Regions from separate parts of the Herbaspirillum sp. C7C2 genome, predicted to be linked through region 2. Evidence: predicted binding sites of a transcription regulator. Region 2 holds the regulator's gene; each other region holds the start of a gene.
The links. Region 2 encodes LexA, which represses DNA repair genes until DNA is damaged. Its sites were predicted from a motif close to ACTGTATNNNNATACAGT; they were not measured.

Region 1 (3,262 bases), on a different contig from region 2:
CCACCAGGCGACTGCGGCGCGCCGAAGGGATGATTTCGGACGACTTGGTGAGCGCTTCCAGTGCACCTTCCTGATTGCCCTGTGCCTCGTCGATCTGCGCCAGCAGGTCGTAGGCGGCGATGAACTGCTTGTTCTGCGCCAGCACCTCTTCCACGATGATGCGGGCGTCATCCATCTGGCCAGCCACGATGTTGCAACGGGCAAGTCCGATCTTGGCCCACACCAGGTCGTCGCGCATGGCCAGTGCCTGCTTGTAGACTTCGCGGGCTTCGTCGATGCGGCGCTGCTCGATGAGCAGCGTGCCCTTGGTCTTCATGATTTCCACGATCCACTTGGGCGCTGCCTTGAGGACGTTGTCGCATTCCAGGATGGCACCGGAGATGTCCTTGCGCTTCATCTTCTCGGTCACCGGCAGCATGGCGTGCTGCTTTTCCAGCAGGCGGTCCACGCGCTCGGCGATGCGGCTGGCCGTCAGCGGCTTGAGCATGTAGGCATCCGGCTGGAACTCGGCGGCGCTGGCCACAAGGTTGTAGCCGCTCTCGGCGGTGACCATGATGAACATGCAGGTCGGCGAGAGCATGTTCTGGGTGCGGAAGAACTCCAGCAGCTGCTGGCCGTTGCTTTCCTTGTTCAGGTTGTAGTCGCAGATGATCAGGTCATACGTGCCGGACTGCACGAAACGGATAGCCTCATCCGGCGTGGCGGCCTGGTCCACCTTGGTCACCCCGAGCTGCCCGAGGTGCATGCGGATGTTCTGGCGCATCGTCGGCATGTCGTCGATGACCAGGCAGCGCAGGGCGCTGATATGGCTGAAGGGCACTAAACTCATGAGAACTGTCTGTCTAACGATCTATCGGTCTTGATTGCGGCAGGCTACACCGGATGAGCTGATGTTGCTGCGATGCAATAACTGGCGAGATGACTTGCTGTACGCGTTCATTGACGCATAGCTGACGAATTATTCCTACCAACTCGCGAGTGTGCCGTTTTTTTTCCTTCCATGCATCATTCCTCTTTGAATTTGGACTTCCTCAAGGGTCAGCTCTCTTATAATTGTGGTTTTCGGCCGCCGATTATCGTTGCCTGATAGCGTTTGTGTCTGATGCACACAAAAACGCTTGCACGAAGCACTGTTTTTTTATACAGTGTCGCTCTATCGGGGCGGTCATCATCCTCTGCCTCCGGGCAACATCAGCAAGACCGCAAGACTCCCCCCTGAACCCCTTCTTCACGACATTTTGCCGAGAGAGATTTATGGACGACAAAAAAGCTGCGAACAACTCTGAGAAGAGCAAGGCGCTGGCCGCCGCGTTGGCACAGATTGAAAAGCAGTTTGGCAAGGGCTCGGTGATGCGCATGGAAGACGGCGTCGTCGCCGAGGAAATCCAGGCCGTCTCCACCGGTTCCCTGGGCCTGGACATCGCGCTGGGCATCGGTGGCCTGCCACGTGGCCGCGTCATCGAGATCTACGGTCCGGAGTCCTCCGGCAAGACCACCCTGACCCTGCAATCGATCGCCGAGATGCAGAAGCTGGGCGGCACCTGCGCCTTCATCGACGCCGAGCACGCACTGGACGTCACCTATGCGCAAAAGCTGGGCGTGAACCTGAACGACCTGCTGATCTCGCAGCCGGACACCGGCGAACAGGCCCTGGAAATCACCGACGCCCTGGTGCGCTCCGGTGCGGTCGACCTGATCGTGGTGGACTCCGTGGCAGCGCTGACGCCCAAGGCCGAAATCGAAGGCGACATGGGCGACTCCCTGCCCGGCCTGCAGGCCCGTCTGATGTCGCAAGCCCTGCGCAAGCTGACCGGCAGCATCAACCGCACCAATACTACTGTCATCTTCATCAACCAGATCCGCATGAAGATCGGCGTCATGTTCGGTAATCCCGAAACCACCACCGGTGGCAATGCGCTGAAGTTCTACGCCTCGGTGCGCCTGGACATCCGTCGTACCGGCTCCATCAAGTCCGGTGACGAAGTCATCGGCAGCGAAACCAAGGTCAAGGTCGTCAAGAACAAGGTTGCACCTCCGTTCCGCGAAGCTCACTTCGACATCCTGTATGGCGAAGGCACTTCCCGCGAAGGCGAAATCCTGGATCTGGGCTCCGAGCACAAGGTCGTGGAGAAGTCCGGCGCCTGGTACAGCTACAACGGCGAGCGCATCGGCCAGGGCAAGGACAACGCCCGTAACTATCTGAAGGAACACCCGGAACTGTCGCGCGAGATCGAGAACAAGGTCCGCGTCGCACTGGGCGTGCCTGAACTGGCAGGTGGCACCGCCGAGGCACCAGCCTCCTGATCCCAAGGTCTTCACGTACCACCATGGCGGCAGGGTTTGCCTGAGCCTTGAGGTCACGGTGGTGCCTGTCCCGCTTCGCCCCCGGCGCCGGTCCGGCCGGGAGTGGAGCTGAAGTACCGGCCGCATCGTTCTGTTGCTGCCTCGTTTCAATGCAATACGGTTCCATCGTTTTTTCTTCGTGTTCTTCACCGTCACATCGCCCGTGTAGTCGAACGTCATGCCCAGACCGCCGATCAGCCTGAAAGCACGGGCGCTCAAATATCTCTCTTCACGTGAGCATAGTCGCCTGGAACTTGCGCGTAAGCTTGCCCCTTACGCGCAAGAGGGTGATGACATCGACGCGCTCCTGCAGTGGCTGGAGCAGTCCCGTTTCCTTTCCCAAGAACGATTTTCCGAATCGCTGGTGCATCGCCGCTCGGCCCGTTATGGCAACCAGCGCATCTTTTCCGAGTTGCATGGACACGGCATTGAAGGGGAAGCCATCGCCGAGTTGAAGGCCGACCTGGCAGCAGGAGAGGGCGGGCGCGCCGCGCAGGTCTTGCGCCGCAAATTCAGTGCGCCCCCTCCCGATGCAGAGACACGCGCCAAACAGATGCGCTTCCTGCAGCAACGCGGTTTTTCCCACCGCAGTATCCGCGAAGCCTTGCAGACCGCGTGGAGCGACGAGGAGGAATCGTCGTGAGCGGGGACAACTGGGTCTCTTGATGCGCTGAGCCCGAGAGGGTGTCGCCCTGCGCTCGCATCCGGTGCGCACTCGCATCCTGGGCATTCCCGGCCAGCCATTCACCACCGCAGTTGCGTTCCCCTTGTCCCTATCTTCTTCCAGCAGCTTGCGCAGATGGCAGCCATCTGTCCCGCCATATGGAAAAGCTATCCCTTTCGGTCTTCTGTTAGCGCTACCGGCTAACAGCCCGGCCGGCCTGTGCTAGAATTCGGAAGTTTTTGCTGCGGCGCGCAA
Region 2 (3,262 bases):
TCTTCGGCGGAAAAGTAGCTGGCACCCAGCTTGAGATAGCTGTTGGAGTCTTTGGGGGCGATGTCGATAACGCGCAGCAGGTGTTCGTGGGCTTCGGTGACCTTGTTCAGTTTCAGGTAGGTATCGGCAATCTTGTTGTGCGCGTAGGTATCTTCCGGGTCCAAAAGGATTGCTGTCTTATGGGACTCCAGGGCTTCCTTGTACATCTCCATGGCATGGAAGGCTTCGCCCAGGGCGGTGTGCGAAGGGGCGAAGTTGATCTGCAGTTCCAGTGACTTGAGGATGGTTGCGACCGCCTCGTCATAGCGCTTCGCTTCCACCAGTGCCCGCCCCAGATGGGAGAGCGGGCCAGGGGCCTCTGGCTCGCGCTTGACCGCATCCTCGAAGTAGGCGATCGAGGCGTCCGGGTCGTTCTTTTCATGCAGGGCATTGGCCAGGCCGACGCGGGCCGTCCGGCTTTCCTTGTCGACTTCGATGGCGCGCTCATAGATCCTGATGGCTTCATCGATGCGATCCTGTGCCAGGAGTGCGGCTGCCAGGTTGCTCAGGTACTCGGCATTCTCCGGATCAGCCGCGATGGCCTTGCGAAGATAGTGTTCGGCATCGGCGTGCAGGCCCTCCTGCATGGCGATGAGTCCCCGTGCATGGTTGGCGAAAACCAGGGTGGGAGCGCGCCCCAGCACGGCAGTACACAGGGCCTTTGCTTCATCGACCTTGCGATTATCCAGAAGATCCAGGCATTTGCGGACATCCAGCAGGTCTTGCAGATGGGACTTGGTGGCGGCCTGGGCCTGGTTACCGTGCTTGTTGCTGCTCTTGCGCGTCGACATCGAAAGGGATCCTCTTGGTTGGGCGCATGCTTTGCGCCGGACATAGCTGTCCAGCAGAAATAATATGCGCAAGGACCGGATGCCGAAGAGGCGAATAGAAAGCAAAAAACCTTCGTTTTAGACGAAGGTTCCTTGGGAGGGGGATCGGCGCGGTGGTGGGCGCCGATGCATCGGGAGCGGCGGGCTTGCTCCCTGCGGGCTCAATGCCAGCTGCGCAACAACCCGACGGCAAGCCCTTCAAGAGCAAACTGGTCGGCGTCCGGCTTGACGATGATGGGTTCGAATTCCGGATTCTCCGGGAAGAGCGTGATGACCGAGCCGGTCTTCTGGTAGCGCTTGACGGTGACCTCGTCGGCCAGTCGCGCCACCACGATCTGCCCGTTGCGCGCCTGGTCGGTCTTACGGACCGCCAGCAGATCGCCATCGAGAATGCCGGCGTCACGCATGGACATGCCGCGCACCTTCAACAGGTAATCCGGTTTGCTGGGGAACATGGCCGGATCGACCTGGTAGGTCTTCTCGACATGCTCCTGCGCAAGGATGGGCGAGCCGGCAGCTACGCGACCGATCAGGGGCAGGCTCAACTGCATCAGGGCGGGGTGGGGCAGAGCCATCTGGCGGGCGATGCCGCCAGATGCGGGTGCGCCGGATTCACGCAGGCGGATGCCGCGCGAGGTGCCAGGGGATATTTCGATGGCGCCCTTGCGGGCCAGTGCCTGCAGATGCTCTTCAGCGGCATTGGCGGAGCGGAAGCCCAGCTCGGCAGCGATCTCGGCGCGCGTGGGAGGGAAGCCGGTGTTCTCGATGGCGTTCTTGATCAGGTTCAGGATCTGTTCCTGGCGCGCGGTCAGTTTGAGCATGGGGTAGGCCTTTCTCTGGGGGAAGGCTGTTTGGATGAACAGTCTGTATTTTTATACAGGTGCAATCCTTGTGTCAACGGCAACATGCACTTTCTGGTGCTGCAAGAACGGTTTTTCCTGTCTATATATAAATAGATGAAGGATCTTGTGCCGCATATCTGCCCGGTGCGATGGCTCCGCCTGTGTCCGCCTGACCTCGCCAGCGATAGTCGACATTGCTGTTATGCCAGAAACCTTGTATGATCTTGGGTTTTCCTCTTCCCACACCCGTCTTGACGCCGGGGTGGGCGTCTTCAATAAGTCCATAAGGAGTCTACATGCGTCATTATGAAATCGTATTTATCGTCCACCCGGACCAAAGCGAGCAAGTGCCGGCGATGATCGAGCGTTACAAGGGCATCGTCACCACCCGCGGCGGCAAGGTTCACCGTGTCGAAGATTGGGGTCGTCGTCAACTGGCCTACCAGATCCAGAAGCTGGCCAAGGCTCACTACGTCTGCCTGAACATCGAAGTCGACAGCGAAACGCTGGCCGAGATCGAAACCGGCTTCAAGTTCAACGACGCCGTCCTGCGCCACCTGACCGTCAAGATGAAGAAGGCCGAAACCGGTCCTTCCCCCATCCTGAAGGCAGTGCAGAAGGAAGACGCGGCCAAGAGCCGTACCGAAGCACCGGCAGCCTGATTACGCTGCGATTCATAGCGGAGAGTGAACCAGCTTCAAGTCATCGCCAGTCTGGCCGAACGTGATGTATTGCGTTATACGCCGGCCGGTATTCCGATCGTGACTGCCAGGTTGCAGCATCAGTCGGAGCAGATGGAAGCTGGCATGCGTCGCCAGGTCGAATTCGAGATCGCGGCGATGGCAGCAGGAGAAATCTCCGGTGCGCTCAACAAGGCTGCGCTGGGAGAAGTCTTCCGCTTCACCGGCTTTCTGGCCCGCAGGAATCGCAACAGCAAGAGCGTCGTGTTTCATATCGTTGATTTTGGCGCTGTCCCGTCGGAAGACTGACGAGAGACTGCGCTAAAAAGACCTTACCCAATTTTTAGATACAGGAGCCAAATCATGGCATTCGGTAAAAAGTTCGATAAAAGCAAGCTGAAAAACAAGCGTCAACAGCAAAACCCGCTGTTCAAGCGCAAGAAATTCTGCCGTTTCACCGCCGCTGGCGTTGAACAGGTCGATTACAAGGACGTGGACACCCTGAAGGACTTCGTCCAGGAAAACGGCAAGATCATGCCGGCACGCCTGACCGGTACCAAGGCCCACTACCAGCGTCAAGTTGACACCGCCATCAAGCGCGCGCGTTATCTGGCCCTGCTGCCGTACACCGATCTGCACAACGCGTAATCTGCGCCGAGAAATAGGAGAAAAACATGCAAGTCATTCTGTTGGAAAAAATCGTTAATCTCGGCGGTCTGGGTGATGTCGTGCGCGTCAAGGACGGTTTCGCACGTAACTTCCTGATCCCACAACGCAAGGCCCGTCGTGCTACCGACGCTGCCATCGCCGAATTCGAAGCCAAGCGTGCCGATCTGGAAAAGGCCGCTGCCGAGAAGCTGGCTGCTGCTCA
Region 3 (3,262 bases), on a different contig from region 2:
CGCGGGCGTCGGCGTCCTCGTAGCGTTGTTCCAGCTGCGGTAGATACCAGTCGCGGGCGGCGTTGATGTCGGTCGGCCAGGCCGCGCTGGCGCGCCGCATCAGGGCATAGGTATCGGCGAAGGCCTGCCACTGCAGGGCGATATTGGCCGGGGCGCCGAAGTTGAGCAGGGCATCGGCCGGGTCGGCGGCGCCGGCCATCAGGTCCAGCACCTTGCGGGCGGTGGCCGGGCCGACCCCGGGAATCAGTTGCAGGGCACGCAGGCCGGCCATGCGGCCGCTGGGGTTGTGCGCCAGCCGTAGCAGCGAGAGCAGGTCCTTGATGTGGGTGCTCTCCAGGAACTTGAGCCCGCCGAACTTCACGAAGGGGATGTTGCGGCGGACCAGTTCCAGCTCCAGCGCGGCGCTATGGGTGGCGGTGCGGAACAGCACTGCCTGGGACTTGAGCGTCAGCCCTTCTTCGCGATGCGCCAGGATGCGGTTGGCGACCCAGCGCGCCTGTTCGGCTTCATCGGGGATGACCACCAGCTGCGGTTTCTGCGAGGAGGGTTTGTCACTCCACAGGTTCTTGAAGTGACGCTCAGGGGCATCGGCGATGACCGCATTGGACGCCTGCAGGATAGGCTGGGTGGAGCGGTAGTTCTGTTCCAGCGTCAGCAGCCGCGCCGGCTGGGTGAACAGCGAGGGCAGGTCGAGGATGTTGCGCACCGTGGCGCCGCGGAAGGAATAGATCGATTGGGCGTCGTCGCCGACGGCGGTCACACCGGCGCCATCGGGCTTCATGCGCTGCAGGATCTCGGCCTGCAGGCGGTTGGTGTCCTGGTATTCATCGACCAGCACGTGGTCGAAGCGGGCGCTGACGGATTGCGCGATTTCCGGGTCGGACAGCATGTCGGCCCAGAACAGCAACAGATCGTCGTAATCCAGCACGTGCTGGGCTTCCTTGGCATCCACATAGCGGGCGAAGAGTTCGCCCAGTGGCCGCTCCCACTCGCGGCACCAGGGGAAATGGACCTGCAGCACCTGGGCCAGGTCCTGGCGGGTGTTGACGGCCCGCGAATAGATCGCCAGGCAGGTGGCCTTGAGCGGAAAGCGCTTGTCGGTGGAAGACAGATCCATCTCGTGGCGCAGCAGGCCCATCAGGTCTTCCGAGTCACCCCGATCCTGGATGGTGAAGTCGTCTTCCAGGCCGATCACGCTGGCGTAGTCGCGCAGCAGGCGCGCGCCGATGGCGTGGAAGGTGCCGGACCAGGGCAGTTGCGGCGGGGCATCGCCAGCGGCCAGGCCCAGTACCTGGCGGATCACCTGGCCCACGCGGCGGCCCATGTCGCCGGCCGCGCGGCGCGAAAAGGTCAGCAGCAGGATGCGTTGCGGATCGGCGCCCTCCAGCACCAGCCGCGCTACCCGGTGCGCCAGGGTATTGGTCTTGCCCGAACCGGCGCCGGCCACGATCAACAGCGGCGTCTGCTGCGATGGCGACAGGCCGCTGCCATGCTCGACGGCGGCGCGCTGTTCGGCGTTGAGGCGGGCGAAGGGATCGCGCTCCTGCGCAGCGTCGTCGGCAGCGGCGCTCGGGTGGGCGGTCTGGGAGTGGGTGGGCGCGGAGGCCGGCGCCGGCGCTTCTCGGGTGAGATCTGGCAGCATGGGTGAGGGGCAGTTCAGGTGGAGACCGTGCAGGGCGGCCTTTAAAGGGCGGGCACAGGTGGATACTGTATATATAACCAGTTCATGATGCAACAGCCGGCGTGCAATGGAGATGAAACAGTTTGCACAGCAAGCCGCGAACCTCTGCCGTAGAAGTGAATCTATAGCCTGCACGCGGGAACGTGCGCAAGTGAAGGACTGGGGCCAGGGATGGGCCGGCTGTCCATTCTGTGGCAAACTTCGCGCTTTGTCTTCGCCCGTGTTGGCGTGCGGCGGGTCCGGTTTCGACGGGATTTCGCCGGCACATTTTGCAGGCCCTCTCCCGGAGCAATTTTGAGTCTGATTAAAAACCTGCCGTTCGAATGGCTGGTCGGTATCCGCTACACGCGGGCCGGCAAGCGCAGCGGTCGCAACAGTTTCATTTCCTTTATTTCCCTCATTTCCATGGCCGGCATCGGCCTGGGCGTGGCCGCACTGATCGTGGTGCTGTCGGTGATGAACGGTTTCCAGAAGGAAGTCCGTGACCGCATGCTCTCGGTGCTGGCGCATATCGAGGTGTTCGACGCCTCCGGCTCCATGAAGGACTGGCAGAGCGTGGCCAAGCAGACCTTCCAGAACAAGGAAGTGCTGGGTGCGGCGCCCTATGTGTCCGGCCAGGCCATGATGACGCGCGACGACAACCTGCGCGGCGTGCTGGTGCGCGGCGTGCTGCCGGAAGAAGAGCCCAAGGTCTCGGACGTGGCACGCCAGATCAAGCAGGGCAGCTTCGATTCCCTGAAGCCGGGGGCATTCGACATTGTCCTCGGCAGCGAGCTGGCGCGCGGCATGCGCGTCGGGCTGGGCGACAAGATCACCGTGATCGTGCCGCAAGGGCAGGTGACCCCGGCCGGAGTGCTGCCGCGCCTGAAGCAGTTCACCGTGACCGGCATCTTCGAGGCTGGCCATTACGAGTTCGATTCCTCGCTGGCCTTCATCCACCTGCAGGACGCCGAGACCCTGTTCCGCATGGATGCGCCCACCGGGGTGCGCCTGCGCATCCGCGACATGTTGCAGGCGCCGGAGGTGACCCAGGAGCTGGCGCGCACCCTCAGCGGTGACCTCTACCTGCGCGACTGGTCGCAGCAGAACAGCAACTGGTTCGCCGCCGTCAAGACCGAGAAACGCATGATGTTCATCATCCTCACCCTGATCATCGCGGTGGCGGCCTTCAATCTGGTCTCCACGCTGGTGATGACGGTCACCGACAAGCAGGCCGACATCGCCATCCTGCGCACGCTGGGGGCGTCGCCCGGTTCCATCATGAAGATCTTCGTGATCCAGGGCGCGCTGGTGGGCCTGATCGGGACCGCTGCCGGCGTCGCCCTGGGGGTGGCGGTGGCACTGAACATCGATGTGCTGGTGCCGGCCATCGAGCACGCCTTCCACGTGCAGTTCCTGCCCAAGAGTATCTATGTGATTTCCGAATTGCCCTCCGACCTCATCTGGTCGGACGTCTATATCATCGGCGGCGTGGCCGTGGTACTGGCTTTCCTGGCCACGCTGTACCCGAGCTGGTCGGCAGCCCGCGTCAAACCGGCGGAGGCGCTGCGCTATGAATGATTCCATCCTGAACCGCCAGGC

Region 1: the regulator LexA is predicted to act here: its motif matches at 1,130-1,147, upstream of recA (recombinase RecA).
Region 3: the regulator LexA is predicted to act here: its motif matches at 1,707-1,724, upstream of HWE04_RS04870 (ATP-dependent helicase).

Annotation. Positions count from the first base shown of each region.
Region 1 is NZ_JABXGI010000001.1:345,862-349,123, forward strand. Features, by position in the region: gene HWE04_RS01615 (tetratricopeptide repeat-containing response regulator) at 1-829, opposite strand, end outside; gene recA (recombinase RecA) at 1,255-2,304, shown strand; gene recX (recombination regulator RecX) at 2,522-2,986, shown strand.
Region 2 is NZ_JABXGI010000008.1:51,395-54,656, reverse strand. Features, by position in the region: gene HWE04_RS13000 (tetratricopeptide repeat protein) at 1-830, opposite strand, end outside; gene lexA (transcriptional repressor LexA) at 1,031-1,690, opposite strand; gene rpsF (30S ribosomal protein S6) at 2,008-2,373, shown strand; gene priB (primosomal replication protein N) at 2,398-2,700, shown strand; gene rpsR (30S ribosomal protein S18) at 2,755-3,039, shown strand; gene rplI (50S ribosomal protein L9) at 3,066-3,262, shown strand, end outside.
Region 3 is NZ_JABXGI010000002.1:261,303-264,564, reverse strand. Features, by position in the region: gene HWE04_RS04870 (ATP-dependent helicase) at 1-1,642, opposite strand, end outside; gene HWE04_RS04865 (lipoprotein-releasing ABC transporter permease subunit) at 1,976-3,241, shown strand; gene lolD (lipoprotein-releasing ABC transporter ATP-binding protein LolD) at 3,234-3,262, shown strand, end outside.